3 regions of the Dorea sp. BIOML-A1 genome follow, and region 1 is predicted to be linked to each of the others. Evidence: predicted binding sites of a transcription regulator. Region 1 holds the regulator's gene; each other region holds the start of a gene.

What was found. The regulator Rex, encoded in region 1, represses fermentation and respiration genes when NADH is low (regulators of the CRP and FNR family bind a similar motif). The targets are predictions, from matches to a motif close to ATTGTTAANTANTTAACAAT.
Region 2: the regulator Rex is predicted to act here: its motif matches at 2,705-2,724, upstream of GT508_RS08160 (phosphoketolase family protein).
Region 3: the regulator Rex is predicted to act here: its motif matches at 3,464-3,483, upstream of gap (type I glyceraldehyde-3-phosphate dehydrogenase).

Annotation. Positions count from the first base shown of each region.
Region 1 is NZ_WWSA01000005.1:6,826-18,159, forward strand. Features, by position in the region: gene smc (chromosome segregation protein SMC) at 1-331, shown strand, start outside; gene ftsY (signal recognition particle-docking protein FtsY) at 341-1,294, shown strand; gene ilvA (threonine ammonia-lyase) at 1,316-2,530, shown strand; gene GT508_RS03385 (2-isopropylmalate synthase) at 2,688-4,079, shown strand; gene GT508_RS03390 (GntR family transcriptional regulator) at 4,094-4,747, shown strand; gene GT508_RS03395 (NADP-dependent isocitrate dehydrogenase) at 4,787-5,986, shown strand; gene abc-f (ribosomal protection-like ABC-F family protein) at 6,098-8,032, opposite strand; gene GT508_RS03405 (redox-sensing transcriptional repressor Rex) at 8,198-8,839, shown strand; gene GT508_RS03410 (NAD(P)H-hydrate dehydratase) at 8,941-10,443, shown strand; gene alr (alanine racemase) at 10,446-11,334, shown strand, end outside.
Region 2 is NZ_WWSA01000017.1:5,464-16,797, reverse strand. Features, by position in the region: gene GT508_RS08165 (LysR family transcriptional regulator) at 1-140, shown strand, start outside; gene GT508_RS08160 (phosphoketolase family protein) at 300-2,675, opposite strand; partial or broken gene GT508_RS08155 (family 1 glycosylhydrolase) at 2,808-2,978, shown strand; gene GT508_RS08150 (sugar ABC transporter substrate-binding protein) at 3,304-4,467, shown strand; gene GT508_RS08145 (ABC transporter permease) at 4,569-5,519, shown strand; gene GT508_RS08140 (sugar ABC transporter ATP-binding protein) at 5,539-7,038, shown strand; gene GT508_RS08135 (ABC transporter permease) at 7,049-8,020, shown strand; gene GT508_RS08130 (GntR family transcriptional regulator) at 8,093-9,193, shown strand; gene GT508_RS08125 (PTS transporter subunit IIABC) at 9,393-11,334, shown strand, end outside.
Region 3 is NZ_WWSA01000004.1:13,178-24,511, forward strand. Features, by position in the region: gene nifS (cysteine desulfurase NifS) at 1-899, shown strand, start outside; gene nifU (Fe-S cluster assembly scaffold protein NifU) at 952-1,395, shown strand; gene mnmA (tRNA 2-thiouridine(34) synthase MnmA) at 1,411-2,496, shown strand; gene GT508_RS02245 (histidinol-phosphatase HisJ family protein) at 2,544-3,380, shown strand; gene gap (type I glyceraldehyde-3-phosphate dehydrogenase) at 3,531-4,544, shown strand; gene GT508_RS02255 (phosphoglycerate kinase) at 4,637-5,830, shown strand; gene tpiA (triose-phosphate isomerase) at 5,850-6,599, shown strand; gene gpmI (2,3-bisphosphoglycerate-independent phosphoglycerate mutase) at 6,695-8,233, shown strand; gene GT508_RS02270 (response regulator transcription factor) at 8,362-9,048, shown strand; gene GT508_RS02275 (sensor histidine kinase) at 9,045-10,064, shown strand; gene GT508_RS02280 (ABC transporter ATP-binding protein) at 10,161-11,000, shown strand; gene GT508_RS02285 (ABC transporter permease) at 10,990-11,334, shown strand, end outside.

The sequences.
Region 1 (11,334 bases):
CCAGCCGCCTGGAAAGAAGCTGCAGAATATGATGCAGTTGTCCGGTGGAGAAAAAGCATTGACAGCGATAGCACTTCTTTTTGCGATCCAGAATCTGAAGCCGTCACCGTTCTGTCTGCTGGATGAGATCGAAGCGGCACTGGATGATAATAACGTAGACCGTTTTGCACAATATTTGCACAAGTTAACAAAGTATACGCAGTTCATAGTAATCACACATCGACGTGGAACAATGACGGCGGCAGACAGACTGTATGGTATCACTATGCAGGAAAAAGGTGTATCTACACTGGTATCTGTCAGCCTGCTTGAAAATGAACTGGATAAATAGGAGGAAGATATGGGATTTTTTGAAAAACTGGTTGCCGGTCTTGGTAAGACCAGAGACAATATTGTATCAGGAATGGACAGCATCTTTCACGGATTCTCCCGTATCGATGATGACTTTTACGAGGAGCTGGAAGAGGTTCTGATCATGGGAGATCTTGGTGTACAGGCAACATATGATATTCTGGATGATCTGAAGGCAAAAGTAAAAGAAAAACACATCAAAGAACCAATGGAATGCCGGGAACTTCTGATCGAAAGTATCAAAGAACAGATGGACATCGGAGAAACAGCATATGAATTTGAAAACCGCACATCCGTAGTGATGGTAATCGGTGTCAATGGTGTAGGAAAGACTACAACGATCGGAAAGCTTGCAGGAAAGCTTCGTGCAGAGAATAAGAAAGTTGTAATTGCAGCGGCCGATACATTCCGTGCGGCGGCCGGAGAACAGTTAAAAGAATGGGCGAACCGTTCGCAGGCAGAGCTGATCGGCGGACAGGAGGGATCTGATCCGGCATCGGTTGTGTTTGATGCTGTTGCGGCAGCAAAGGCGCGGCATGCAGATGTGCTGATGATCGATACAGCCGGACGTCTGCACAATAAAAAGAATCTGATGGAAGAACTCAGAAAGATGAATAAGATCATTGACCGGGAATTCCCTGAGGCATACAGAGAGACATTGGTTGTTCTGGATGCAACAACAGGACAGAATGCCCTGCAGCAGGCGAAGGAATTCAACGATGTGGCAGAGATTACAGGGATCGTTTTGACAAAGATGGATGGAACCGCAAAAGGAGGAATCGCAGTTGCCATCCATGCAGAGCTGGGCGTTCCGGTAAAATATATCGGTGTGGGAGAGACTATTGACGATTTGCAGAAATTTGATGCAGATGATTTCGTGAATGCGTTATTCGAAAGACCGAAAGATGATGAGGCTTCAGAAGAGGTTTCAGAAAACGAATAAGAGGAAGAGAGGAAGTACGAGATGTTAACATTAGAAAAATTCAAACAGGCGAGTGCAATCGTAAAAGAAGTAACCCTGCCAACTAAGCTGGTATACAGTGAATACTTAAGCAAACAGACAGGTGCTGATGTCTATCTGAAACCAGAGAATATGCAGTATACAGGTGCTTATAAAGTACGTGGTGCATATTACAAGATCAGTACAATGAGCGAAGAAGACAGAAAGAAAGGTCTTGTAACTGCGTCTGCAGGTAACCATGCACAGGGCGTGGCATATGCAGCAAAGAAATTCGGCTGCAAGGCAACGGTAGTTATGCCGACAGTTACACCATTGATCAAAGTAAATCGTACAAAGAGCTATGGAGCAGAAGTCGTATTACACGGAGATGTCTATGATGATGCCTGTGCATATGCAATGAAACTTGCAGAAGAAGAAGGATACACATTCGTACATCCTTTCGATGATCTGGATGTTGCAACGGGACAGGGAAGTATTGCAATGGAAATCTTTGAAGAACTTCCGGACGTAGATTATATTCTCGCACCAATCGGTGGCGGCGGTCTGATCACAGGAGTTTCGACACTTACCAAGATGCTGAATCCGAATGTCAAAGTAATCGGTGTAGAACCGGCTGCCGCTGCAAGCATGACAGAGGCATTGAAAGAAAGACATCCGGTAACACTTGCAAGTGCCAATACGATCGCTGATGGTACAGCTGTAAAACGTGTCGGAGAAAAGATCTTCCCATATGCAGAAAAGAATATAGATGAAGTTATTACAGTTGCAGATGATGATCTGATCGGTGCATTCCTCGATGTAGTAGAGAATCACAAGATGATCGTAGAAAATTCAGGCCTTCTGACAGTAGCGGCGCTCAGACAGCTTGATCTGAAAGGAAAGAAAGTCGTATCCATCTTAAGTGGTGGTAATATGGATGTGATTACAATGTCCTCGATCGTACAGCACGGACTGATCCAGAGAGACAGAATCTTCTCTGTATCTGTACTTCTTCCGGACAAGCCGGGTGAACTGGTACGCGTTGCAGCTACAATCGCCAAAGCAAATGGTAATGTAATCAAACTGGAGCATAACCAGTTCGTAAGTACCAACCGAAACGCAGCAGTAGAACTTCGAATCACTCTGGAAGCATTCGGAACCGAACACAAACACCAGATTATGAAAGCCTTAGAAGACGAGGGCTTAAGTCCAAGAGAAGTTAACGCAAAACTTTATTAATAATATATAAAAAATGATTATGGAATCCCCATAATCATTTTTTTTGAATAAATATCCATAATAGAACTTGACAACACATGTATTATTGTATACAATTATACATGTTGAATTTAGTACTTTACTACGAAAAAATATTTTAGAAAGCAGGCGATGGAAAATGGAAAACAGGAAAGTATACCTGGATGATCATACAAATTTATTGCAACTGGAAGAGCACATGTACCCGTTGGTGGATGTGAAGACACCGAATGTATTTCGTAATCTGTTCCATTATGACGAGATTCCGAAAATCGCATTCAATGACCGAATTGTTCCGCATTGTATGCCGGATGAGATCTGGATCACAGATACAACATTCAGAGATGGCCAACAATCACGTGCCCCGTACAGTACTGAGCAGATCGTAACATTATATGATTATTTTCATCGTCTGGGTGGTCCGAAGGGAAAGATCAGACAGTGTGAATTCTTCCTCTATAGTAAAAAGGACAGAGACGCAGTCTACAAATGCATGGAAAAGGATTATAAATTCCCGGAGATAACAAGCTGGATCCGTGCGAGCAAGAAAGATTTCGAACTGGTGAAAGAGATCGGAATGAAAGAGACTGGTATTCTGGTAAGCTGTTCGGACTATCATATATTCTATAAACTAAAGATGACAAGACGTGAGGCAATGGAACATTATCTGTCTATCGTAAGAGAATGTCTTGAGACAGGAATCAGCCCGAGATGTCATCTGGAAGATATCACACGTTCCGACATCTATGGATTCGTCATTCCATTCTGTCTGGAACTTATGAAATTGATGGATGAGTATAAGATTCCGGTCAAGATCCGTGTCTGTGATACCATGGGATACGGGGTCAACTATCCGGGAGCTGTAATACCAAGATCTATTCCGGGAATCATCTATGGACTCAGAGTACATGCCGGTGTTCCAAGCGAACTGATCGAATTTCACGGACATAATGATTTCTATAAGGCAGTCAGCAATTCATCGACAGCATGGCTTTATGGTGCGTGCGGTGTGAACTGTTCACTTTTTGGAATCGGAGAGCGTACCGGTAATACACCACTGGAAGCGATGGTGTTCGAATATGCACAGCTTCGTGGCACACTGGATGGGATGGATACAACAGTTATCACAGAGCTTGCAGATTATTATGAGAAAGAGATCGGATATCATATTCCTTCAAGAACACCTTTTGTTGGTAAGAACTTTAATGTAACAAGGGCTGGAATCCATGCAGATGGTTTATTGAAGAATGAAGAGATCTACAACGTATTTGATACCGGAAAATTCCTGAACCGTCCTCCGCTTGTTGCAATATCTAACACATCCGGACTTGCAGGTATTGCACACTGGATCAATACATATTTTAAGCTGCCGGAGGACAAGAAAGTAGATAAGAACTCAGAACTTGTAAGTTCTGTAAAAGAATGGGTAGATAAGCAGTATGAAGAAGGACGAGTAACCGTTCTTACAGACGATGAGTTGATCAGAGTTATCGACGAAAACTGTAAGAGAATTGGTGTGGAATTGATATAGCAGAGGTGTTTTTAATGGAAGAATATCAGGACAGATCCTTACGAGGAAGAGTGTTCCGGCATCTGCGGGAAGATATTCTGAATGGGGTATATAAAAATCATGAAGAATTAAGGGAAGTAACAATCGGTGAAGAACTGGGGGTAAGCAGAACACCGGTAAGAGAAGCCTTAAGACAATTGGAGTTAGAAGGACTGGTTACGATCATTCCGAATAAAGGTGCGTATGTGACAGCCATTACCAGAAAAGATGTGAAAGATATCTATAAGATACGTTCGCAACTGGAAGGGCTGTGTGCCAACTGGGCAACGAAATATATTACGGATGCGCAGATTGAAGAACTGGAAGAAGTGATTCTTCTGTCAGAATTTCATTTGCATAAGAAGGGATCCGGACAGATTGAACAGATGTCAGAAATGGATGGTAAGTTTCATAAGATATTGTATGAGGCATCCAACAGCAGGATCCTGGAACATGTATTAACAGATTTTCACAAGTATGTACAGCTTGCCAGGACGATGTCTATTGAAGCACCGGAGCGTGCCGAGAAATCAATAGAAGAACACAGAGAAATCCTGGAAGCAATCAAGGCAAAAGATGCGGCAAAAGCAGAACAGCTTGCAAATGAACATATATTACACGTGATGGAAAATCTGCATCTGGAAGAATAATAAAAGATGCCGCGAACAGATAGAAAGGAGACAAATACCATGGCAAAAATTAAAATGACAACACCGATCGTAGAGATGGACGGAGACGAGATGACAAGAATTCTCTGGAAGATGATCAAAGAAGATCTTCTGGAGCCATATATTGAACTGAACACAGAATATTATGATCTGGGTCTGGAACATAGAAATGAGACAGATGATCAGGTAACAATCGATGCTGCTAATGCAACCAAGAAATATAAAGTTGCAGTAAAATGTGCAACAATCACACCGAATGCGGCACGTATGAAAGAGTATGATTTGAAAGAAATGTGGAAGAGTCCGAACGGAACGATCCGTGCAATACTTGACGGAACTGTATTTCGTGCACCGATTGTTGTAAAAGGCATTGAGCCATGTGTAAAAAACTGGAAAAAACCAATCACTATTGCAAGACATGCATATGGAGATGTATATAAAAATACAGAGATGAAGATTCCTGGACCTGGAAAAGTAGAACTGGTATACACGGCAGAAGACGGCACAGAGACCAGGGAACTGGTACACAACTATGCAGGACCGGGTGTTGCACAGGGAATGCATAACTTATGCGGATCTATTGAAAGCTTTGCGAGAAGCTGCTTTAATTATGCATTGGATACAAAGCAGGATCTGTGGTTCGCAACAAAAGATACGATCTCTAAGAAGTATGACCATACATTCAAAGATATTTTCCAGGAAATCTTTGACAAAGATTATGCCGAGAAGTTCAAAGAAGCCGGAATTACATATTTCTATACTTTGATCGATGATGCGGTTGCAAGAGTTATGAAATCAGAAGGCGGATATATCTGGGCATGTAAGAACTATGACGGAGATGTAATGAGTGATATGGTTTCTTCCGCATTTGGTTCTCTTGCAATGATGACATCTGTTCTGGTATCACCGGATGGAAATTATGAATATGAGGCAGCTCATGGAACTGTACAACGTCATTATTACAAGCATCTGAAAGGGGAAGAGACTTCTACAAACTCTGTAGCTACAATTTTTGCATGGACAGGTGCTCTTAGAAAACGTGGTGAGATGGATGGAAATGCCGAATTGGCAGCATTCGCAGATAAGCTTGAAAAAGCAACCATTGATACCATTGAAGAAGGTAAGATGACGAAAGATTTGGCATTGATCACGACACTGGAAAATCCAACCGTATTGAACAGCGAAGGATTTATTAAGGCAATTGCTGAAAAATTAAAATAGATAATATATATCTACAGGACCTGCCACCGGCAGCTCCTTACGAATGCATGGCAATATAAAAGCCCGCCCCAGAAGCTTCTGGAGCGGGTTAAAAAGTTATAAATCAGGCGTTTAAGCGTCTTCCGCTAATTCCTCCCATTTCATGTATAATTCTTCTAATTCTTCCGCTATTGCGGCTTTTTCTTTTGCAAGTTCCTGGCATTTTACAGAGTTGGTGAAGATATCTTCCTGAATCATCAGGGCATCGATCTCACTATCACGGTCTTCCAGTTCGCCGATACGTTCTTCAGTCTTTTTTAGTTCATTCTGACGTTTGCGAAGTCTTGCCTGGGCTTCCTTTTGCTCCTGCCAGCTGAGTTTTGACTCGGATACATTCTTGTCTGTACTGTTATCTGAAACGGATGAAGGTGTAGAGGCTTCTCCGGCATATGCAGTAGTGAGTTCTTCTTTTTTCTCCAGATAATAGTCATAATTTCCGATATAATTTACAAATGTATGATTGACAAGATCCAGAATCCGTGATGCAGTCTGATTGATGAAATAACGGTCATGAGAGACATAAAGTACAGTGCCGGTATAATCATTCAAAGCATTCTCAAGGATTTCTTTGGATGCGATGTCCAAGTGGTTGGTCGGCTCGTCGAGGATCAGGAAATTTGCTTCAGAGAGCATCAGTTTCGCAAGAGATACACGTCCGCGTTCCCCACCGCTCAAAGAACTGATCTGTTTGAAGACATCATCACCGGTAAAAAGAAATGCTGCAAGCACATTCCGGATTTCCGTATTCGTAAGAGTCGGATAATCATCGGAAATCTCGTCAAAAATTGTTTTCTCCATATGAAGGACATGATGTTCCTGATCGTAGTAGCCAATCTTAACATTGGAGCCAAGTGTATAAGTACCGGAATCAGCAGATACCACTCGGTTTAAGATCTTAAGAAGCGTAGTCTTTCCTGTTCCGTTATCACCGATTACTGCGACATGTTCACCACGTTTGATCTCGAGATTAACGTCTGTAAAAAGTTCCTGTCCGGGGAAAGATTTGCTTAAATGTTCAATAGTCAGAACATCATTGCCGCTTACACAGGATGGTTCCAGTTTCAGATGTATATCTGTATTAACTTCTATCGGTTTTTCGATGGTCTGCATCTTTTCCAACATCTTTTCGCGGCTTTCGGCACGTTTGATGGATTTTTCGCGGTTGAAAGAACGAAGCTTTTCGATAACCGCTTCCTGATGCTTGATTTCCTGCTGCTGGTTAAGATATTCCTTCAGGCGTATGTCGCGAAGCTGCTGCTTCTTTGCTGCATAGTCGCTGTAATTTCCCATATAAGTACGAAGTTCTCCAAGCTCGATTTCAAGAACTTTAGTGACAACTTTGTTCAAAAAATAACGGTCATGAGACACGATCAGCACAGCTCCCTGATAGTTTAGAAGATAGGATTCAAGCCATGCAATTGAATTCAGATCCAGATGGTTGGTTGGCTCATCAAGAAGCAAAATGTCTGGTTTCGTTAACAGAAGCTTGCCGAGAGATACACGGGTTTTCTGTCCTCCGGAGAGAGTGTCGACGGGTTTGGTGAAATCATTTTCCGTAAATCCAAGTCCCTTTAACACACCGGTGATCTCACTTTCGCAAGAATAGCCGTTCTCACGTTCGAAAGCGGCCGTAAGGCGGTTGTAAGTTTCCAGACGGTCGTTCAGGGCGTCGCCGGAGAGATGCTTAAGTTCCATCTCGATCTCGCGGATACGGCGCTCCATAGCGATTATATCGGCCTTTGCGGTGCGGACTTCTTCATAGATCGTATTACCGCTTTGCATCTCTTGATGCTGGGCAAGATAGCCAAGTGTCTTACCTTTTGTCAGGATGACGTTGCCGTCATCCGGGGCTGATTCGCCTACAATCATTTTGAGCAGAGTGGACTTACCGGCACCGTTCGGTCCGACAAGAGCTGCTTTTTCGTGATCTTCTATATGGAAGGATCCATCTCTGACGATGAGGTGTTCACCGAAAGATTTCTGGATCCCGTGACATGCTAATATCATATATTTCCTCCTGAGTTATGGATAATTGATACGTTGGTATTCTCAAAATGCATTTACACATGCTACTTTATTATAACGGAAATTGCATAAAATTCAACAATAGTTTGACAATAATCTTTCAATTTTATATAATTATTTTAGACTATGATTGGAAGGGTGAAAACATTGGAAGAAAGAGAGATTTCTCGTGCGGTCATAAGAAGATTGCCGAGGTATTACAGATATTTGGGCGAACTGTTGGAAAATGGTGTAGAGCGGATTTCTTCGAACGATCTGAGTAAGCGGATGAAAGTAACAGCATCCCAGATCCGTCAGGATCTTAATAATTTCGGAGGATTCGGACAACAGGGATACGGTTATAATGTTAAGTATTTATACACAGAGATTGGAAAGATATTAGGATTGGAAGAAGACCACAATATTATTATCATTGGTGCAGGTAATCTTGGGCAGGCACTGGCTAATTATGCAGCCTTCGAGAACCGTGGATTCATTCTGAAAGGAATCTTTGATGTGAATCCAAGACTTCAGGGAGTATCCATCCGTGGAGTTCCGATCCGTATGATGGATGATCTTAAAACGTTCGTTCAGAATAATGAGATTGATATTGCAGTTCTGACGATTCCGAAAGAGAAAGCAATTGAAGTTGCGAATATGCTGGTTGAGAACGGAGTACGTGCGATCTGGAACTTTGCACATACAGATTTGAACCTTCCGGATAATGTTGTTGTTGAGAATGTGCATCTGTCAGAAAGTCTGATGCAGTTGTCATACAATATCAGTCGTTACAAAGAGGACCATAAATAAACTATAATACAAGAAAGCGTGTAGGAGTAGTCTGGAATACGGACATATTTTTACACGTTCTTTTGTTGCAGAGATATATCTGATGGGAGATGAATGAATATATGAAACTTCTGGTTAATGCTGCGCAGATGAAGGCTGCCGATCAGTACACGATTCAGGAACTGGGCATTGCATCACTGGAATTAATGGAGCGTGCAGCAAATGCCTGTGTACAGACGATGCAAAGTGAGAATCTGGATCTTTCTTCTGTCTGTGTGGTATGTGGATCAGGGAATAATGGTGGAGATGGATTTGCCATCGCCAGGATCTTGAAGAATATGGGGTGTTCTGTGGATACTTATCTGGTCGGCAATCCAGAGCATTGTACACCGGAGACACGGGAACAGATAAGACGTCTTAAAGAATGTGGTGGTAAGATCACGGAAGATATCCCGCAGGATAACAGCTACAGCATAGTGATAGACGCCGTGTTCGGAGTCGGACTGAGCCGTAAGATTGAAGGTACATATCGTCAGGTGATTGAACGTATGAATCAGATGCAGGGTACAAAATTTGCAGTAGATATCCCATCAGGACTTTCAGCCTCTACGGGATGTGTGCTTGGTTGTGCATTCCACGCAGATGATACAGTGACATTCGAGGTGAAAAAGATCGGCCTTGAGCTGGCGCAGGGCAGAGCATATGCAGGAAGAGTGACAGTAGCAGAGATTGGCATTTCGCATGAGCCGTTATTACAGGATGCAGATGTGATCCATTCTTTTGGAAGAGAAGAATATCGTAGAATGCTTCCGGAAAGACCGGAAGATTCTAATAAGGGAAGTTATGGAAGGCTTCTTGTGATCGCTGGAAGTAAGGGTATGGCAGGTGCAGCATATTTGAATGCTCATGCGGCTTATATGACAGGAGCCGGGCTTGTCAGAATCTATACACCAAAGGACAACCGCGAGATATTGCAGACACTTCTGCCGGAAGCAATCATAACGGCTTATGATGAATTTAATAAAGAAGAAGTACTAAAGCTTCTTAAGTGGGCAGACGGTGTGTGTATTGGTTCCGGCATTGGAAGAAGTACAACATCGGAGAAGTTATTGCGGACGGTTATAGAGTACGTGGATGTTCCATGCCTGATCGATGCAGACGGGTTAAATCTTCTGTCAGATAACAAAGATCTTCTTGATCGGCTGGCAGACCGGAAGTTCATATTTACGCCGCATATGAAAGAGATGTCTAGACTTACAGGCATCCCTGTGGAAGATCTTAGAGAAGACCGGATACAGATCCTGAAGAAATTCGCTGACGGATATCAGGTAACCTGTGTATTAAAAGATTCCAGAACACTGATCGCAGATAAGGCAAATGAAATCTGCCTGAATCTTACCGGGAACAGTGCGATGGCAAAAGCCGGTTCGGGAGATGTGCTGGCCGGTGTGATCGCAGGCTTTATGGTGCAGGAAAAAGATACGAAAAAAGCAGCCAGATTAGGTACATATGTACATGGTTTGGCCGGTGACCTTGCAAAATTTGAAAAAGGCGTATATAGTGTAATGGCAAGAGATCTGATAGAATATATCAGTAAAGCATTAATGAAACTGGAGGATGAATAGCAGTGAAACATTATACAAGAGTTTTAGCCAGAGTCGATTTAGATGCGGTTGAATATAATATAGAGATGATGAAGAAAAATATTCAGAAAGATACACAGATGATGGCAGTCATCAAGATGGATGGTTATGGACATGGTGCCGTTCAGATTGCAAAGCTTCTGGAACCCAAGGATTATATCTGGGGTTATGCAGTAGCTACGCTGGATGAAGCTATTTTATTAAAAGATGCATGTTTGAAGAAACCGGTATTGGTTCTTGGATGCATTTTCCCGGATCAGTGGGATACGATGATCCGCAATGAAGTACGTATGACTGTCTATAGTTATGAGATGGCAAAAGAAGTGTCAGAGCTTGCAGAAGCCATGGGCTGTAAAGTCTATGTACATATTAAGCTTGACACTGGAATGGCAAGACTGGGATTCCAGATTACAGAGGAGAATGCCGAAGAAATCGCAAAGATCAGTAAACTGCCGAACCTGGTAATGGAAGGAATGTTTACACATTTTTCCAAGTCTGATGAAGCAGATAAGACATTTACCAATGAGCAGCTTGATAAATATCTCTGGATGAAAGAAGAACTGAAAAAAAGAGGTGTTACGTTCCAGTATTATCATTGCTCCAACAGCGCAGGTATCATTGATCTGAAAGAAGCGAATATGGATATTGTACGTGCGGGTATCACTACATATGGCATGTATCCGTCAGATGAAGTAGAGAAAGAACGGGTTCCGTTAAAACCGGCAATGGAACTTATCAGTCATGTTGCCCATGTAAAATGGCTGACAGAAGGAAAGCCTGTAAGCTATGGCGGAACGTATGTTACAACCCGTCCGACAAAAGTGGCTACGATTCCGGTCGGTTATGGAGACGGATATCCAAGAAGTCTGTCTA
Region 2 (11,334 bases), on a different contig from region 1:
TTAAGTCCGGACAGGTATTTGAAATCAAGGTAAAAGAAAAACTGCCGGAACGTAATATCATATTGATTTACGATATGGAATATCCGCAGAGTATCGCAGCAAAGGAGTTCCAGAAATTCCTGAAAGAGAAGGGCAATTAATCTGCCAATCATGAGAAATGAGAAATATAATAAAAACCCGGAAGCTTACACAAATTCGGATGATCATAACGATCTGACAAAGATAAAAGGTATCGAATTGGAGTAAAATATGGTAAGCTTTCGGGCTTTTTATTAAAACAAACTAATTAGTAGGAATTTTTATTTATGCCACTCCCAGTTACGGATCTCTTCAAGATCCTGTCCGTATTCGGCAATGTACTGTTTGTGCTCAACCAGCTTGTCGTTCATCTTCTGGATCAGGAATGATCCCTTGTTGCCAAGCTGTGGCAAGTGCATGATAGCATCTTTTACCAGGTTGAAACGGTCGATCTGGTTCTGTACACGCATATCGAATGGTGTAGTGATCGTTCCTTCTTCCTGATATCCATGAACGGAAATATTGTGGTTGTTACGTTCGTATGTAAGTTCATGGATCAGTGTCGGATATCCGTGGAATGCGAAGATGATCGGTTTATCTTTTGTAAAGATTGCATCATATTCTGCATCACTTAATCCGTGTGGATGTTTGTGATCTGATTCCATCTTGAACAGGTCAACAACGTTAACAACACGAATCTTGAGTTCTGGCATTTCATCACGAAGAATTGTAACAGCAGCCATTGTTTCAAGAGTTGGTGTGTCACCGCAGCAAGCCATAACAACATCTGGTTCTTCACCACAGTCGTTACTTGCCCAATCCCAGATACCGATACCCTGTGTACAGTGCTTAACAGCCTGTTCCATAGATAACCACTGGCAGCTTGGGTGTTTTGAAGCTACGATAGCGTTGACATAGTTCTTGCTCTTGATACAGTGATCGAAGCAAGAGAGTAAGCAGTTAGCATCCGGTGGGAGATACATGCGGACAACATCTGCTTTTTTATTAGCGATGTGATCCAGGAATCCTGGGTCCTGATGTGTAAATCCGTTGTGATCCTGCTGCCATACATTTGATGTCAGGATGAAGTTAAGAGAAGCAATTGGCTGTCTCCATGAAAGCTGGTTACATACTTTTAACCATTTTGCATGCTGAGCTGCCATAGAGTCAACGATACGGATGAATGCTTCGTAACTTGCGAAGAATCCGTGACGTCCTGTTAACAGATAACCTTCCAACCATCCTTCACACATATGCTCACTTAACATACCATCCATGATACGTCCGTTTCTTGCAAGACAATCGTCTGTGTCAAGAAGTCCGGCATTCCAGTCACGGTTCTGTGTTTCAAATACTTTGTATAAACGGTTAGACATACTTTCGTCAGGTCCGAAGATACGGAAGTTCTTGTTCTCTTCGTTTAATTCGAAGATGTCACGGATATATCCGCCAAGTTCGATCATATCCTGAGCCTTTGTCTTACCTGGTTCAACTTCGATTCCATAAGAACGGAAATCAGGAAGTCTTAAGTCTTTTAATAATAATCCACCATTTGCATGTGGGTTAGCTCCGAGACGGGCATCTCCCTTAGGTGCAAGTTCCGCAAGTTCTGGGATCAGGTGTCCGTTTTCATCGAAGAGTTCTTCCGGATGATAGCTTTCCAGCCACTCTTTTAAGAGTTCCAGATGTTCTGGACTTTCCATTGTAAGTGGTACCTGATGTGCACGGAAAGATCCTTCAATCTGCTGTCCATCTACAACCTTTGGTCCAGTCCATCCCTTTGGTGTACGCAGAACGATCATTGGCCATACCGGACGCTCTGGATCGTTGTTCTCACGTGCATTTTTCTGGATTGCTTTGATCTCTTCGATAACAGTATCCATTGTTTCTGCCATCTTCTTGTGCATTGTCATCGGATCATCGCCTTCTACGAAGTAAGGTTTCCATCCACATCCTTTGAAGAAGTTCTCAACTTCCTCGTGGGAAATACGAGAGAAGATAGTAGGATTACTGATTTTATATCCATTTAAATGAAGAATTGGAAGTACAGCACCGTCTGTAACTGGGTTCAGGAACTTGTTAGACTGCCATGAAGTAGCTAACGGTCCGGTCTCAGCTTCACCGTCACCGACAACAACTGTTGCGATCAGATCCGGGTTGTCGAATACAGCACCGAATGCATGAGCGATAGAGTATCCAAGCTCTCCACCTTCGTTGATAGATCCTGGTGTCTCTGGTGCACAGTGACTCGGAACTCCACATGGGAATGAGAACTGCTTGAACATCTTCTTCATACCTTCTTCATCCTGGCTGATGTTCGGATATACTTCGCTGTAAGAACCTTCCAGATATGTATTGGCAATTAAGAAGTTTCCGCCATGTCCAGGACCTGATAATAAGATCATATCCAGATCATAACGTTTGATTTCACGGTTGCAGTGTACATAGATAAAGTTCTGTCCTGGGACAGTTCCCCAGTGACCAACGATTTTTTTCTTGATCTGATCCATTGTAAGTGGCTCTTTTAATAATGGATTGTCAAGAAGGTATAACTGACCGGCTGACAGATAGTTGGCAGCACGCCAGTAAGCATTCATCTTTTCAAGCATTTCCTGAGATAACGGCTGCTTCTCAAGACATGTTTTTGTGTCTTCCATATTCTTACCTCTTTCTTAAAAATAATTTTCGTGTTATTTTTTTAACCATCTGTAGAATAACACAATGAAAAGTATGCGTAAAATAGCAATTATGCATTGTAAATATAAGTTTTTGGTATGGATGGAGGAAAAGACTGGGGCTGGCAGATTGACCCGGTAGGAGTGCGTTATGCGCTGGTTACATTATATGAACATTATGAAGTACCATTATTTATAGTAGAAAATGGTTTAGGAGCAGTTGATATCTTGAAAAAAGATCATACTTGTGATGATGGTTACCGTATTGCATACCTGAAAGAATATTGCTATTTATAAGATTAAATACAACTTAGGTTGCTGTTTTGTAAAAATAATACAAGTGAGTACAAAATAAAAGTTGTATTGTACTATAAAGAAAGTACGAAAGAAATGAAGAAAAATGCACAAAAAATTCATTCTTTGTTCATAATTATTGAAACCAAGACTGTCAAAACGCACAAAAAGCGGTTTTGACAGATGAAAACACCATGAAAAGCGCTATGAGACAGTACAACTTTGTTGAAAAAAATGGTTGTATTTTATTGCAAAACGATACCAGTTAAGTATATAATCTAATCATCAAATAAATACAGAAAACGGAGGAAACATTATGAAGAGAGTTCTCAAAAAAGTAACAGCAGCTCTTTTGGCAGCAACAATGGTAGTTGGACTTGCTGCATGCGGAAACGGTGGAAGTTCTGATGACAAGAGCAGCAAGAGCAGTAAATCAGGAAAGGTTAAAATCGGAGTTTCTATCTGGTCTTCAACAGACGTTCTTGGATCACAGTGTAAGAAGATGCTGGATGCAGCAGCTAAAGCACTGGATGTAGAAGTACAGTATGTTGACCAGGGACATGTATCTGAGAAAGTTACAGCTTCTGTAGAGCAGTTAGCAGCAGCAGGATGCCAGGGAATCATCATCTGTAACTCATCTGATACAGAGATGACATCAGCAATCAAGACATGTAATGATAATAAAGTATATCTTGCACAGTTCTTCCGTGTAATCAGCAAAAAAGACAGTGCAGATATCTACAAAGCAGCAAAAGATTCCGCTTACTACATCGGAGCAGTTCATGAAGATGAACCTGAAAACGGTGCAGAACTTGTTAAGATTCTTCTTGACAAAGGTGATCGTAACATCGGTCTGATCGGCTGGGAGCAGGGAGATGCTACTTGGCTTGGAAGATGGGAAGGTTACAAAGCCGGAGTTGAAAAATGGAACAAAGAAAACCCAGACGACAAAGCAAAAATTTCTGAGCCACAGTACGCTGGTACAACTTCAGAAGGTGGATCAAAAGCTGCTGAAGCTTTAATGGCAGCAGATCCTAAGCTTGATGCATTGATCCCAGCTGGTGGTGGTGGAGATCCACTTCAGGGAGCAATCGCAGCAGTTGAACGAGCAGGAAAGACTCAGGACATCGATATCGTTTCTACAGACTTCCTTCCAGACCTTGGAGAAAGACTTCAGAACGGATCAATGGCCGGTGAATCCGGTGGACATTTCTGTGACCCACTGATCGCATTCATGATGGTTTACAATGCAGTAAAAGGTAACTACAAAGACTTCGCTGGTAAATTCGAAGATGTTCCATTCCCATACTTGTATGTATCATCAGCAGAAGACTATGCAGCATACGAGAAATATTTCGTAGATCAGCTTCCATACACAGACGATGAATTAGTAGCTATGTCTAAAGAAAGTATGAAAGAGCTGAAAGCTACTGCAGCAAGCGTATCTATCGCTGATGCAGAGAGCCGTGCCGCTAAATAAGACGGACACAAGATAACAGAAAATAATTTGGGGAGGGTGACGTCGCAAGAAAGGCGATGCCACCTTCTCTTTTAAAAAGATAATAAGAAGAGGTAGATAATATGGGCACTACTAAAAAACTCTCAGGAAAGACAATGGGGTATGTAATCCTGATCGGTCTTGTGATTGTTTCCTGGGTAATCTTTAAAATATTGACACCACATAACTTCGGCTCATTTTCCAATATGCTCAATTACTTTCAGGCCAGTCTGATTGCCACTGTAGGTGCGGTTGGTTTCTATTTCGTAATGGTAATGGGAATGTTCGATTTCTCTATTGGTGCAAACATCATGCTTTCCGCAATCGTTGGTTGCGTATTGGCAACAAAATTTAATTTAGGATATTTCGGACTGATCGTCGGAGGTATTCTTACAGGTACAATCGTTGGTTTATTAAACGGAATTTTCTATGTGAAATTAAGAATTCCATCTATGATCGTTACAACAGGTTTGGCACTTATCTATGAGTCGCTGGCAAACTACATGGCAGGTGGTGTAGAACAGACACTTCCGGCACACTTAAGAGCATTCGGACGTATGCCATGGGATATCATCCTTGCATTGGTAGCATGCGTTGTTGCTTACATATTCTTAAACTACACTAAAATCGGAACTTATACTTATGCGATCGGAAGTGACGAGTTCGTTGCTAAGAACATGGGTATTAATGTTAATAAATACAAGGTGCTTGCATTCATCTTAAGTGGTGCGTTCCTTGGAGTAATGGCAATTCTGACAATCAGTTATGGTTCTTCAATGGTAGCGGTTACCGGTATGGCATCTATGAGCCGAAACTTCGTACCGACAATGGGATGCTTCTTCGGTCTGGCATTTAAGAAATATGGTATGCCGCTGCAGGCTATTATCATCGGTGAATTCGTAATCAATATTATTTTCTTCGGTTTCATCGCACTTGGTGCTCCTACAGCGATCCAGGACGTTATTACAGGATTTGCACTGCTGATTATCGTTACTCTGACAACAAAGGTTACAAAAGGCGAGATTGTCAAGTAATAGAAGGAGGAAGACAGCAATGAGTGAAGTGAGATTACAGGTAAAACATGTTTCTAAAAACTTCGGTATCACGAAGGCGTTGAAAGATGTGTCATTTAATATCAATAAAGGTGAGGTTCACGCACTGATCGGTGAAAATGGATCCGGTAAATCAACAATGACAAATATGTTGACAGGAATCTATACACTGGAAAGTGGACAGTTCATTCTGGATGGAAAAGAAGTTCATCCGAAGAACCAGGTAGAAGCAAATGAAGAAGGTATTTCTATCATCGTACAGGAACTTGGAACTCTTTCCGGACTGACGGTAGCAGAGAATATCTTCCTTGGACATGAAGATCAGTTCGTTCATCTGGGGATCAAGAATACTGCAGCAATGAACAAAAAAGCAAATGAGCTTTTACAATCCTATGGATTTGATAAGATCAAAGCAGGAGATATGATTGATGATTATAATTTCGAAGACCGTAAACTGGTTGAGATCGTAAAAGCTACATATTTTAATCCTAAGATCGTCGTTGTCGATGAGACGACAACTGCTCTTTCGCAGGAAGGACGTGAAGAACTGTACAAACAGATGAATCGTGTCCGTGACAATGGAAATACGGTTATCTTTATTTCCCATGACCTTCCGGAAATTCTTGACAAATCCGATACAATCACAATCCTCCGGGATGGTGTATATATCGATACGGTTAAGAGTGCAGATGTGAACGAAGATGATCTGAAGAAGCTGATGGTTGGACGTGAAGTAACAGGTGATTACTATCGTTCAGACTATGGTGAAAAAGTATCAGATGAAGTTGTATTATCCGTAAAGAATGTTACAGTTCCAGGACTGATCGAAGATATCAGCTTTGATTTACACAAAGGAGAGATCCTTGGATTCGGTGGTCTGTCAGAATCAGGTATGCATGAGATCGGTAAAGCAATCTTCGGTGCATCTTATGACAGAGAAGGTGAAGTTGTTCTGGCTGACGGAACACACATCAACGATATTCCTACAGCAATTAAGCACAGCGTTGCTTATACATCCAAAGACCGTGACAATGAGTCGGTTGTGCTGAATCAGAGTATCGGTGACAACATCTGCTTACCATCATTAGATGAACTTGCTAATAAAGCACATATATTAAGCGATAAGAAACGTAGAGAGTTTGCCGATAAATATGCAAAACAGATGTCTGTAAAGATGAATGATGTAAACCAGTTCGTTTCAAATCTGTCCGGTGGTAACAAACAGAAAGTTGTTCTTGCAAGATGGATCGGAAAAGATTCTGATATCGTTGTTCTGGACAGTCCTACCCGAGGAATCGATATTAAGGTAAAACAGGACATCTATCAGTTGATGAACCAGATGAGAAAGAACGGTAAATCCATCATCATGATCTCAGAAGAGTTGATGGAACTGATTGGTATGAGTGATCGTATCATTATTATGAAAGATGGAAGTATCAGTGGAGAACTTGAACGTAATCAGAACCTGGATGAAAATGGTCTGATTTCGATGATGGTATAAGGAGGCAACTATGGGAAGTCAAGTAAGTGCAAAAACAAACGATAAGGAGCAGCAGCTTAAGAAAGCGTCTAAGATGGCGATGGTTCGTGCGCTCCTGCCAATCGTAGGATTGGTTGTTATTTTCCTGCTGTTCAATGTCCTGACAGATTTCCGTATGATGGGAAATATGTCACTGGCATTTTCGCAGGTATATGTTACAATGATTGCAGCTATGGGCGTGTTCTTCATTATGACAATGGGCGGCCTGGACTTTTCTCAGGGATCTATCCTTGGAATTGCTTCAATCGTTGTATGTATTCTTTCAAAACATGGAATTGCAATTGCAATTCTTGGTGGTATTGCATCAGGTGCGATCATCGGTGCGATCAACGGATTCTTCTATGTATACCGTAAGATCAAATCATTCATTGTTACAATTTGTACCATGTTCTTATTCCGTGGATTTATCAAATATATGACAACGAATGCACCTGTTTCCGGTTCTGCAACATTGATCAATTATGACAGTACAGGATTCAAAGTGGCTTGTACAGTAGTTGTTCTGGTTATTGGATTTATCGCATTCCGTTATACAAAATTCGGAACATATTTAAAAGCGATCGGAGCCGGTGAAAAAGCAGCAATGTTCTCAGGAATCCGCACAGACAGAATGAAATTCCTCATGTATGTACTGGCAGGTGCACTGACAGGATTTGCAGCATTTATCAACGTTATCAAGGTTGGATCTGTTACATCTTCCGGTGGTAACCAGTTAGAGACACAGATTCTGATCGCTCTGGTATTAGGTGGTATGCCTATTTCCGGTGGAGCCAAGGTAAGATTTGAAAATATCGTTGTTGGATCTCTTCTTTACGTCGTACTGAACAGTGGATTGACAATGATGGGATTCTCAACACAGATGATGCAGCTGATCCAGGGAGTTGTATTCCTGATCTTCGTAGCAGTATTCGCAGACCGTGAATCACTTACAGTTATCAAATAATAAAATTATTTATTCATTACGGGCAAAGACATTCTTTGATGTTTTTGCCCGTAATTGGTATATGGAGCATTTATGAAGAATACGAATCAGGAAGGTCTGAAATATCAAAAATTATATAACTGGGCACATACACTGATCACCAGTGGTGTGATCAGGAACATGGATAAATTCCCATCAGAGCCGAGCCTGCAGAAGAAGTTCGGATATTCCAGGCAGACAGTAAGAACGGCTTTGCAGCAGCTGGAAGAAGAAGGGCTGATCACCCGGGTGAGGGGGAGCGGAACATATGTGTCTTATGAAGGACAGATGATAGATGATGACCGGCCGAGAGTAGGACTGCTGCTTAGCTATTATTCGGAATATCTCTTCCCGGAGGTGTATGACGGCATAGAAGCTTCCCTGAGTGAAAAGGGGTATCGTATCGATGTGGCAGTTACCAAGAACCGTCTGAACGATGAAGCGGTTTATCTAGAGAGTATGCTGAAGAATAACGTCTCGGGTCTGATCATTGAAGGTTCACGTTCTGCATTTCCAAATCCGAATCTGCGTCTGTTTGAAGAAATTAAGAAGCGGAATATACCGACAATCTTTATACACAATCATTATGAAAATATGTCTTTTGACAGTGTAGAGATGTCGGACACCAGATCGGCCTATGAACTGACAAAGACGCTGATCGAACATGGGCACAGAAAAATCGGAGGAATTCTGAAATATGATGATATGCAGGGGATTGCGCGTTATAAGGGGTTGATCCAATGCATGTCGGATTATGGAATTAAATATGACGATGACTGCATCAGATGGTATTCTACCAGAGAGATGGAAGACAAGTTCGGTAAGAAAGGACTTACTCATATTTACCGCCACACCAGAGAGTGTACAGCAATGATGATCTATAATGATGAAGTGGCGAGAGTGTATTTGGAATTTCTGGATGAGAGAGGGGTACACGTTCCGGAAGATCTGTCGGTAGTATCTTTTGATGATGCGGAGCTGATGGATAATACAGATGTTAAAGTACTGTCCGCCATACATCCGAAAAACAAGCTGGGATATATTACAGGGAATCATCTGTTGCGTATGATGGATGATGAAGACTGGCAGACAAAAAATTATGCATACCGTTTTCCAGTGAGAATAAATGATGGTAATTCCGTGAGAAAATTGTAGAAGTTAATCTTGACAGGAAATGGGAAAAAGAGTATTATACAAATATAGTATGTTACTTGTTAGTAAACGATGAACGAGGCATTAACTATGTGTAAATTATTAAATGTATTTATGCAGAGTTAGTGCCTTTTTTGTGTTAATAAGTTGATAAAAAGGAAAGACTATGCATAGATACACGTACAAAGAAAAGGAGAAAAATATGAAAGACAAAATCTTTGGCGTATTGCAAAGAGTAGGGCGTAGCTTCATGCTCCCGATCGCAATTCTTCCGGTAGCAGGATTGCTTCTCGGTCTTGGCAGCTCATTTACCAATGCCACAACCATTGCAACTTATGGACTGCAGGGAATCCTGGGAGAGGGAACAATCCTTCATTCGCTGCTGATTATTATGAACAAGGTTGGAAGTGCGATCTTCGATAACCTTCCACTGATTTTTGCCGTTGGTGTAGCCATCGGAATGGCAAAGAAGGAAAAAGAAGTTGCAGCATTATCAGCATTGATCGCATACTTTGTTATGCATATTTCCATTAACAGTATGCTGGAAATCAGCGGGAAGATCGCAGCTGACGGAACCATTTCCAAGAATGTCCTTGAAGGAACGATCGCTTCTGTGTGTGGAATCAATACACTGCAGATGGGTGTGTTCGGCGGTATTATTGTAGGACTTGGAGTTGCGGCACTTCATAACCGTTTCCACAAGATTGTACTGCCAAATGCATTATCATTCTTTGGCGGTTCAAGATTCGTACCGATCATTTCAACAATTACTTATATGTTCGTCGGAATCGCAATGTATTTCGTATGGCCGGTTGTGCAGAACGGTATCTATGCACTGGGCGGTCTGGTAACAGGAACCGGATATTTCGGAACACTGATCTTCGGTATTGTAAAACGTGCGCTGATCCCGTTCGGACTGCATCATGTGTTCTATCTTCCGTTCTGGCAGACCGCTGTCGGCGGAACGATGGAAGTTGGCGGAAAACTGATTCAGGGTGGTCAGAATATCTTCTTCGCACAGCTTGCCGATTCTGCCAATATTACACACTTCAGCGCGGATGCGACAAGATATTTCTCCGGTGAGTTCATCTTCATGATCTTCGGACTTCCGGGAGCGGCACTTGCTATGTACCGTACGGCAAAACCAGAAAAGAAAAAAGCGGCAGGCGGACTGCTTCTTTCCGCAGCACTGACATGTATGTTAACAGGTATCACAGAGCCTCTGGAGTTCTCGTTCCTGTTTGTGGCACCGGTTCTGTTCGCAGTACAGGTTGTACTTGCAGGTAGTGCATACATGATTGCACATATCCTTAATATTGCAGTAGGATTGACATTCTCCGGCGGATTCTTAGATCTTCTGTTATTCGGTATCCTTCAGGGAAATGCGAAGACAAGCTGGATCAGAATCATTCCGGTAGGAATTATCTATTTCTTCCTGTATTACTTTATCTTCTCATTCCTGATCAAGAAGTTAGATCTTAAGACACCGGGTCGTGAAGATGATGATGCAGAGACAAAACTTTATACAAAAGCAGATGTCAATGCAAAAAAAGCAGGAAATACAGAAGCAGGTACAGAAGGAACTTCCGAAGATTCACTTAGTGCGGAAATTACAAGAGGACTTGGAGGCTCTGCGAATATCGAAGACGTAGACTGCTGTGCGACAAGACTTCGTTGTACGGTAAGCAATGCAGATCTGGTAAATGACGGAATTTTGAAAGCAACAGGTGCATCCGGCGTGGTCCATCGCGGACAGGGTGTACAGATCATTTACGGACCGGGTGTGACGGTTATTAAGGCGAACCTGGAAGACTATCTGGAACATGCGCCAAAAGAGCTGTATGAGCCTCAGAAAGACGCAGAAAGTACTGGTCAGAACATATCAGAAGATGATAAAATAGAAACCAAAGCAGAAGAAAAGAAAATTGTAGATACAATCGTGATCTCAAGTCCGATCACAGGAGTTGCGGCAGACCTTTCCACAACGCCGGACGAAGCATTTGCCGGACGTATGATGGGTGACGGTGCTGTTGTAACACCGGAAGATGCGATCGTAAGAGCACCGGAAGATGGAGAAGTATGCTTCGTATTCGATACCAAGCATGCGATCGGATTCATGACAGAGTCCGGAGTGAGCCTTCTGA
Region 3 (11,334 bases), on a different contig from region 1:
TCACAACAAAGATTGAGCACCACGCAATTCTTCATACAGCTGAATATCTTGAAAAAAGAGGATTCGAGATCACATATCTGGATGTAGATGAAGATGGTAAAGTAAAATTGGATGATTTAAAAGCGGCAATCCGTCCGACAACCATCCTGATCTCTGTTATGTTTGCAAATAATGAGATTGGTACGATTCAGCCGATCAAAGAGATCGGAGAAATCGCTCATGAGCATGGAATCCTGTTCCATACAGATGCGGTACAGGCTTTCGGACAGCTTCCAATTAATGTAGATGAATGTCATATTGATATGTTAAGTGCCAGCGGACACAAGTTCAACGGACCGAAGGGAATCGGAATCATGTACATCCGTACAGGAGTAAAGATCCGTTCATTTATTCATGGCGGAGCACAGGAGAGAAAACGCCGTGCAGGTACAGAGAATGTTCCGGGAATCGTAGGAATCGGAACTGCAGCAAAACGTGCAGCAGCGAATATGGAAGAAAGAACAGCGAAAGAAAGAGAAGTCAGAGATTATCTGATCGACAGAGTCCTGAATGAAATCCCATACTGCCGTCTGAACGGACACAGAACAGACCGCCTTCCGAACAATGCCAACTTCAGTTTTCAGTTTGTAGAAGGAGAATCTCTTCTGATCAAACTTGATATGAAAGGAATCTGTGCATCCAGCGGATCTGCATGTACATCCGGATCACTGGATCCGTCCCATGTATTGCTTGCGATTGGTCTGCCACATGAAATTGCACATGGATCTCTGCGTCTGACATTGAACGAAGAGATTGAGAAAGAAGACATTGACTATGTTGTAGACAATCTGAAAGAAATTGTTGCACATTTAAGAGAAATGTCTCCTCTGTATGAAGACTTTATCAAAAAACAGAAATAACAGAGACAGGAATAAAAATTCAGATAAAAGATATAAAAGGAGTAATTGAGATATGTATTCAGAAAAAGTAATGGATCATTTTGAACATCCAAGAAATGTAGGAGAAATTGAAAATGCCAGTGGCGTTGGAACCGTAGGAAATGCAAAATGTGGAGATATCATGAGAATTTACCTTGATATCGACGACAATCAGATCATCCGTGACGTAAAATTTAAAACGTTCGGATGTGGCGCAGCTGTTGCAACCAGCAGTATGGCAACAGAGATGGTAAAAGGAAAGACAATCCAGGAAGCAATGGAAGTTACAAATAAAGCAGTTATGGAAGCGCTTGACGGACTTCCGCCGGTAAAAGTACACTGCTCACTGCTTGCGGAGGAAGCAATCCACGCAGCTTTATGGGACTACGCAGAGAAGCATGATATTAAGATTGAAGGACTCGAGAAACCGAAGTCTGATATTCACGAAGGTGAAGAGGCAGAAGAGGAAGAATACTAAGCCGGAGAACTTTATATGGAAAAGAAAAAAGTTGTAGTCGGGATGTCCGGAGGGGTTGACTCCTCCGTGGCAGCCTGGCTTTTAAAAAATCAGGGATATGATGTAATAGGAGTTACGATGCAGATCTGGCAGGATGAAGAAGAAGCCGCGATGGAAGAACATGGCGGCTGTTGTGGACTCAGTGCAGTGGATGATGCCAGAAGAGTGGCAGCAGCGCTGGATATTCCGTATTATGTCATGAATTTTAAAAAAGAATTTAAAGAAAATGTCATTGATTATTTTATCGATGATTATCTGCATGGCAGAACGCCGAACCCGTGTATCGCCTGTAACCGATATGTGAAATGGGAATCATTATTAAAGCGAAGCCTTGATATTGGTGCGGAGTATATAGCAACGGGACATTATGCTAGGGTAGAGAAGCTGTCGAATGGAAGATATGCAATCCGTAATTCTGCGACTGCGGCAAAAGATCAGACATATGCACTTTATAACCTTACACAGGATCAGCTTTCGAAGACACTGATGCCGGTTGGAGAATATACAAAAGATCAGATCCGTGCAATGGCAGATGAAATAGGCCTTCTTGTTGCACATAAGCCGGACAGTCAGGATATCTGCTTTGTGTCAGATGGAGATTATGCGTCTTATATCGAAGAAAATTCAGATGCAAAGATTACGCCGGGCAATTTCGTGCTTTCGGATGGAACGGTTGTCGGAAAACATAAAGGAATCATTCATTATACGGTGGGACAGAGAAAAGGTCTGGGACTGTCTCTCGGACATCCGGTGTTCGTATTGGAGATCCGCCCGGAAACCAATGAAGTTGTAGTGGGATCAAATGAGGAATCTATGTCCCGTTATGTGCGCGCAGATCAGGTGAATTTCATGACAGTAGAAGATCTGACAGAGCCGAAAAGAGTGTGGGCGAAGATTCGTTATAATCACAGAGGTGCATGGTGTACCGTTGAAAAGACGGGAGAAGATGAGATCCTCTGTACATTTGAAGAGCCGCAGAGAGCGATCACACCGGGACAGGCTGTTGTATTATATGACGGAGAATACGTACTTGGCGGCGGAACGATCATTGCGGATAAGTAGGAAACATAAAGAATATTGATAAAATACAAAATAAAGAGGAATAAGTTATGATACAGGCGGATATGCATATGCACACATGGTTTTCAACGGATTCCGAAGCCTGTCCATGCGATATGGCGGATGAGGCAGTCAGAAAAGGGTTGAAAACCATTTGCTTTACGGATCATTTTGACAAGGATGATCTGGAATGGGGAGAAGAAGGTATCTTTGATGTGGATGCTTATTTTGTGGAAATGCAGAAACTTCAGGAAGAATATGCAGGAAAACTGAATATCAGGATTGGAATAGAACTGGGACTTAGGACATATCTGAAAGATTATTATGAAGAACTGACGAAGAAATATCCGTTTGATTTCGTGATTGGATCGGTTCACAATGTTCCGTATAAGAAAGATGTGGAAGGGAACATATTATATACTGATCCTGCGGCAGGAAAGCTTTTTACAGACCGTACTGACAAAGAGGCGTACCGTCTGATGATGGAGACAACGCTGGAAAATGTGAGAACTTCGGACTGCTTTCAGACACTTGGTCATTTGGATTATGTTGTAAGATATGGAAAATCAAGGGAAAAAGAATATTCGTATACAGATTATGCGGATATTATAGACGAGATTTTGAAACTATTGATTGAGAAGGAAAAGGGTCTGGAAGTGAATTCGGCCGGATTGAAGTATGGCCTTCCGTTCGCACATCCACATCCGGATGTATTGAAGCGTTATCGTGAGCTTGGCGGTGAGATCATTACGATTGGAGCCGATGCACATAAACCGGAGCATATTGCGTATGATTTTGCAAAGGCAGAAGAAATTTTAAAGTCCTGCGGCTTTAAATATTATACAGAATTTTTTGAACAAAAGCCTGTTTTTAAGCAACTTATATAAAAATAGGAAAACCTCTTGAAATTTTGTATCAGATAAAGTACAATTATTAGCAGTTGAGAGGTCTTGATAGAGCTTCTAAAGGGCTTGAGAAAGATTTCACAATGTAGACTGCATAAGTAGTTAATAAACAAACTTTAGGAGGAATTAATCATGGCAGTAAAAGTAGCGATTAATGGATTTGGACGTATTGGACGTCTTGCATTCAGACAGATGTTCGGAGCAGAAGGATATGAAGTTGTAGCAATCAACGACTTAACATCTCCTAAGATGCTTGCACACCTGTTAAAATATGATTCTTCACAGGGAAAATACGCTTTAGCTGATACTGTAAAAGCAACAGATGATTCTATCATCGTTGATGGAAAAGAAATCAAAATCTATGCTAAAGCTAACGCTGAAGAACTTCCTTGGGGAGAGATCGGTGTAGACGTAGTTCTGGAGTGTACAGGATTCTATACATCTAAAGAAAAAGCATCTGCTCATATCAAAGCAGGAGCAAGAAAAGTTGTTATTTCCGCACCAGCTGGAAACGACCTGCCAACTATCGTATATAACGTAAACCACGAAACACTGAAACCAGAAGATACAGTAATTTCTGCAGCTTCTTGTACAACAAACTGCCTGGCTCCAATGGCAAAAGCTCTTAACGATCTTGCACCAATCGAGTCTGGTATCATGTGCACAATTCACGCTTACACAGGAGATCAGATGACTCTTGACGGACCACAGAGAAAAGGTGACCTCAGAAGATCTCGTGCAGCTGCAGTTAACATCGTACCTAACAGCACAGGTGCTGCAAAAGCAATCGGACTTGTTATCCCAGAACTGAACGGAAAGTTAATCGGATCTGCTCAGCGTGTACCAACACCTACAGGATCTACAACAATCCTTACAGCAGTTGTAAAAGGACATGTAACAGTTGATGAAATCAACGCAGCTATGAAAGCAGCTTCTACAGAGTCCTTCGGATACAACACAGATGAAATCGTATCTAGCGATATCGTTGGAATGAGATATGGTTCATTATTCGATGCTACTCAGACAATGGTACTTCCACTGGAAAACGGAACTACAGAAGTTCAGGTTGTTTCTTGGTATGACAATGAGAACTCATACACTAGCCAGATGGTAAGAACAATCAAATACTTCTCTGAATTAGCATAATTTAGAGCATGAATTAAGACTCACAAAGGGTCCGGTCTTATTGGGCCGGACCCTTTTTGCAGTTATAAAATATATAACCAGGAGGCAGTACTATGCTTAATAAAAAATCTGTAGATGACATTAACGTAAAAGGGAAAAAAGTACTTGTAAGATGTGACTTCAACGTTCCACTTATCGATGGAAAGATTACAGACGAGAATCGTCTTGTTGCAGCACTTCCTACAATCAAAAAATTAATCGCTGATGGCGGAAAGGTTATCCTTTGCTCTCATCTTGGAAAGCCGAAGGGACAGCCGGTTCCAGAATTATCTCTTGCTCCTGTAGCAGTTCGCCTTTCAGAACTCCTTGGACAGGAAGTAAAATTTGCAGCTGATCCGGAAGTTGTTGGACCAAATGCGAAAGCAGCAGTAGCTGAGATGAAAGATGGAGATGTTATCCTCCTTGAAAACACACGTTACAGAGCAGAAGAGACAAAGAATGAAGATGCATTCAGTAAAGATCTCGCTTCTCTTTGCGACGTATTTGTTAACGATGCATTCGGAACAGCACACCGTGCACACTGCTCTAACGTAGGAGTTACAAAATACGTAGATACAGCAGTTGTTGGATACCTTATGCAGAAAGAAATTGATTTCCTTGGAAATGCAGTCAACAATCCGGAAAGACCATTCGTAGCAATCCTTGGCGGAGCAAAAGTTTCAAGCAAGATTTCTGTAATTGAGAACCTTCTTGAAAAAGTAGATACTCTGATCATCGGTGGAGGAATGGCATATACATTCGCAAAAGCACAGGGCGGAACAGTCGGAAAATCCCTTCTGGAAGAAGATTACTGCCAGTATGCACTTGACATGATCGAAAAAGCAAAAGCCAAAGGTGTAAAACTTCTTCTTCCTGTAGATAACGTTATCGGAGATGATTTCTCTAATGATGCAAATACTCAGGTAGTAAAAGCTGGAGAGATCCCGGAAGGATGGGAGGGACTCGACATCGGACCAGAGACAGCTAAGATCTTCAGCGATGCAGTAAAAGATGCTAAGACAGTTGTATGGAACGGACCAATGGGATGTTTCGAGATGCCTAAATTTGCAAAAGGAACAGAAACAGTTGCAAAAGCACTTGCAGACACAGACGCTGTAACAATCATCGGCGGAGGAGATTCTGCAGCAGCAGTTAACCAGCTGGGATATGGAGATAAGATGACACACATTTCAACAGGTGGTGGAGCTTCTCTTGAATTCCTTGAAGGAAAAGAACTCCCGGGTGTAGCAGCAGCTAATGATAAATAGAATAAGGAGATTTGGAAAGATGGCAAGAAAGAAAATCGTAGCCGGAAACTGGAAAATGAACAAAACTCCAAGTGAAGCAGTAGCTTTAGTTGAAGAATTAAAACCATTAGTAGCGAATGAAGATGTAGACGTAGTATTCTGCGTACCTGCAATCGACATTATCCCTGTAGCAGAGGCTGTAAAGGGAACCAATATCCAGGTTGGTGCTGAGAATATGTATTTTGAAGAAAGCGGAGCATATACAGGAGAAATCTCTCCGGCTATGCTTACAGATGCAGGAGTAAAATACGTTGTTCTTGGACACTCTGAAAGAAGAGAATACTTTGCAGAGACAAACGAGACAGTAAATAAGAAAATGCTGAAAGCTTTCGAGCATGGTATTACACCAATCATGTGCTGTGGAGAGACTCTGGAGCAGAGAGAACAGGGTGTAACAATGGACTTCATCCGTCAGCAGGTGAAAGTTGGATTCCAGAATGTAACAGCTGATCAGGCTAAGACAGCAGTGATCGCTTACGAGCCAATCTGGGCTATCGGAACAGGTAAGACAGCTACTACAGAGCAGGCTGAAGAAGTTTGCGCTGGTATTCGTGCATGCATCGCTGAAGTATATGATGAAGCTACAGCAGAAGCTATCCGTATCCAGTACGGCGGATCTGTAAACGCTGGAAATGCAGCAGAGTTATTCGCTCAGGCTGATATCGACGGCGGACTTGTAGGTGGAGCATCTCTGAAAGCTGATTTCGGAAAGATCGTAAACTACAAATAAGATTTAGAAAATCAGCCGCAGGAGGCTTTCGTTTGACTGCTTCCTGCGGTTTTATGCTGTAAAAGTGATATTTAAGACGAAAGGTGATATTAAAAATGAGTAAGAAACCAACAGTACTTATGATCTTAGACGGTTATGGACTGAATGAAAAGACAGAAGGTAATGCAATTGCTATGGCAAAAACACCTGTTATGGATAAACTGATGTCAGAATATCCATGTGTAAAAGGAAATGCCAGCGGACTTGCAGTAGGACTTCCGGACGGACAGATGGGTAACTCAGAAGTTGGTCATATGAACATGGGTGCCGGACGTATCATTTATCAGGAACTGACAAAGATCACAAAGGCAATTGAAGATGGTGTATTCTTTGAGAATAAAGCACTTCTGGCTGCATGTGAGAATGCCAAGAAGAATGATTCTGCACTGCACCTGATGGGGCTGGTATCTGACGGTGGTGTTCACAGCCACATCGGACATATTTTCGGCCTTCTGGAACTGGCTAAGAGACAGGGACTTGAGAAAGTATACGTACACTGCTTCCTTGACGGTCGTGATACACCACCGGCTTCAGGAAAAGAGTATGTAGAGCAGTTAGAAGCTAAGATGAAAGAAATCGGCGTAGGAGAGGTTGCGAGCGTTTCCGGACGTTATTATGCAATGGATCGTGATAACCGCTGGGATCGTGTAGAAAAGGCTTACAAGGCACTTTCAGCAGGCGAAGGCGAGACAGCCGCTTCTGCAACAGAAGGAATCCAGGCTTCTTATGACGCAGATGTAACGGATGAGTTCGTAGTACCATTTGTAGTAACAAAGGACGGCGCACCGGTTGCAACGATCAAAGAAAATGATTCCGTAGTATTCTTCAACTTCCGCCCGGACAGAGCAAGAGAGCTCACAAGAACATTTTGTGACGACAGCTTTGACGGATTTGACAGAGGAGACAGAATCAAGACAACATTTGTATGCTTTACAGAATACGATGCTACAATCGAAAATAAACAGGTCGCATTTGTGAAAGAAGAAATCACTAATACATTTGGTGAGTTCCTTGCAAAGAACGGCAAGAAACAGGCACGTATCGCTGAGACAGAGAAGTATGCTCACGTAACATTCTTCTTCAATGGCGGTGTAGAGGAACCGAATGAAGGGGAAGACAGAATCCTTGTAAAATCTCCAAAGGTTGCTACTTATGATTTGAAGCCAGAGATGAGTGCATATGAAGTATGTGATAAGCTCGTTGCAGCAATCAAGTCTGATAAGTATGATGTTATCGTAATTAACTTTGCCAACCCTGACATGGTAGGTCATACTGGTGTGATCGAAGCTGCTGTAAAAGCGATTGAAGCAGTTGACGAGTGTGTAGGAAAGGCTTACGAAGCATTAAAAGAAGCTGACGGACAGATGTTCATCTGTGCGGATCACGGTAATGCAGAGTACATGATCGATGAAGAGACAAAAGAGCCATTTACAGCACATACAACCAATCCTGTACCATTCATCCTTGTAAATGCAGATCCTGCATACAAGTTGAAAGAAGGCGGATGCCTGGCTGATATTGCTCCTACACTGATCGAACTGATGGGTATGGAACAGCCGGCTGAGATGACTGGAACATCACTGCTTGTGAAATAATATAAACATATTCAACGTATGTTATATGCTATAATGAACAGATTGTGGAAAATGTAAAAGTGCATTTTCTACAATCTGTTCTGTATTTATCAGTATAATTATAAAAGGAACATCATGAGGAGAACGACATGAAGATTGTTATTGTAGAAGATGATCCGGGTATCCGAAAGGAATTAAAACAGCTCCTGGAAAATGCTTTTTATGAAGCAGAGATAATCGAAGAATTTAAAGATACGGCAGAGCAGATATGCAACATGATACCGGCACCGGATCTGGTACTCCTGGATTGGAATCTTCCGGGGGAAAGCGGCTTTGACATCTGTACGAAGCTGAAAGAACATTCAGATATTCCAATCATATTTCTGACCAGCCGGACAGATTCCATGGATGAACTGACCGGAATCTTGAAAGGGGCAGATGATTATATCACAAAACCGTTCAATCCACCGATTCTGCTGGCAAGAATAGGAGTAGTACTAAAAAGAACTACTGATAAAAATGCAGAGAAATCAAGGGGTAATGCCTTGAACATGGAATATAAAGGTGTAATCCTAAATGTTGTGGGAGGCTGCATAGAGCATGAAGGAAAAAAGACAGATCTTACGAAAAATGAGTTGAAGATCCTGCACCTTCTATATCAGAAAAAGGGTGAGATTGTTCCGAGACTGGATATGATCGAATACCTGTGGGACAATGAAGTCTTCATAGATGACAATACATTAAGTGTGAATGTTACAAGACTCAGAGGAAAACTGGCTGACATCGGAGTGACGGATTTCATTGAGACAAAACGGGGAATGGGGTACCGCATATGAGATTTTCGGAATATATAAAAGATAAGATTCTGATATGTCTGCTGCACCTCCTGTGTATGATATTACTGATGGGGTTCTTCTATATTACAGGGTATAACAGAAACGCAGCTGCACTGATTCTCATTTTCTGGTGGATCATCCTTGGAATATGGATTGTGACAGGATATTATCGCAGGAAGAAATATTTTGACAGGGCAGAACATATTCTGGAAAATGTAGATCAGAGATATCTGCTTGGAGAATTGCTGCCAGCTTCACCATATCTGGAAGATCGGATCTACCGGGAGTTGATCAGACGATCGAATAAATCTGTGATCGAACGGATCCGTATGCTTGAAGATGAACAGAATGATTATCGGGATTATATCGAAAGCTGGGTGCATGAGATCAAAGCACCGATTACCAGTATCCAGCTTGCGTGTGAGAATCATAAAGACGAAGTGACCCGACAGATCGGTCTTGAGAATCAACGGATTGAAAATGACGTAGATATGGTTCTGTATTATGCCAGAATGGAAAAGGTATACAAAGACTATATGATTGAAGAGACAGACCTTGGGAAGGCGGCTTCTGAAATTTTGATAAAAAATAAGTATTATCTAATTAGTAACGGGGTGCGCGGGGAAGTGGAGTGCCCTGATCTTGCGTATACCGATAAAAAGTGGATCCTTTTTATACTGAACCAGCTTATGCTGAACAGTGTGAAATATAAAAGTGAGAATCCAAAGGTCCATCCGTATATTCATATTTACACGGAAAAGTACGGTCATGGTGTCCGGCTGATCGTAGAAGATAACGGAACCGGAATACGGGAAGAAGAGATGTCCAGAATTTTTGAAAAAGGTTTTACCGGTTCCAATGGAAGAAATGGTAAGAAATCTACGGGGATGGGGCTTTATCTGTGCAGACGGCTGTGTGAAAAGCTTGGAATTGCCATCGAGGCGGAATCTGTCCGTGGTGAAGGCACGAAGATGATCCTTACATTTCCGGTCAGCAGTTATCTTTCAAAAATGTAAGATAACTGAAAGATACATCGATACATCTTTCTGGTCCGGACGGGTAAAGTAGAGATGAAAAAGAGTATTACAAAAAGACCGGAAAGGATGATATGGATGAGAAGAATAAGAAAGCATGGCAAGACAACAGAGAAAAAAACAGACAGAATCCTGGCAGGAGGCAGAATCCCGGATGGAGAGATCCGGGTATGTGATGTGGAAAAATATTACGGAAGTGATACGAACATCACCAAAGCGGTAGACAGGGTAAGCTTTTGCGTCCAAAAAGGAGAATTTGTGGGAATCATGGGAGCATCGGGTTCCGGAAAGACAACACTTTTGAATATGCTGTCTACGATTGACCGTGTGACTGCAGGGCATATATACTACGGAGAAACGGATATTACGGAGCTGAGTGATGAGGCACTGGCGGAATTTCGGAAAGACAATCTGGGATTCATATTTCAGGATTACAACTTGTTAGATACACTTACGATAGAAGAGAATATTGTGCTGGCAATGACGCTGCACAGCAAGAGTAAAAGAGAGATCCAAGAGAAATGTGATCACATATTGAAGCTGCTTGATATCGAAGAAATCCGGGATAAATTTCCCTATCAGGTATCCGGAGGCCAGAAGCAGCGTTGTGCCTGTGCCAGAGCGATGATTCATCGTCCGAAACTGATCCTCGCAGATGAGCCGACCGGTGCGCTGGATTCCAGAGCGGCACAGATGCTGCTCGAAACATTCCGCAAGATGAATCATGATATGCACTCTACGATCCTCATGGTTACACATGATGCGTTTTCAGCCAGCTACTGCAGCCGTATTCTTTTCCTGAAAGATGGAAAGATATTCCATGAACTGGTAAGAGGAGTGGAAGAAAGGCGGGAATTTCTGAATAAGATCCTGGATGTATTATCTCTGACAGGAGGTGAACTGTCAGATGTTCGGTAAGCTTGCACTGCGCAATGTCAGACGTTCCGCCAGAGATTATCTGGTGTATGTGCTGACGATGACATTTGTGGTATCATTGATGTTTGCATTTAACAGTATCATTTTTTCGAAGGATCTTCAGAAAATGTATGAAATGGCAGCGATAATGGCAGCGATGATCGGTATTGCCACATTCTTTATTGTACTGATCGTTGCATGGCTGATCAATTATATGGTACGGTTCATGCTGGAAAAAAGGAGCCGTGAATTCGGTATCTATCTGTTGATCGGAATGAATAAAAAGGAAGTGTCCGGGCTTTATATGAAAGAAAATCTGCTGCTCGGTGTGTGTTCC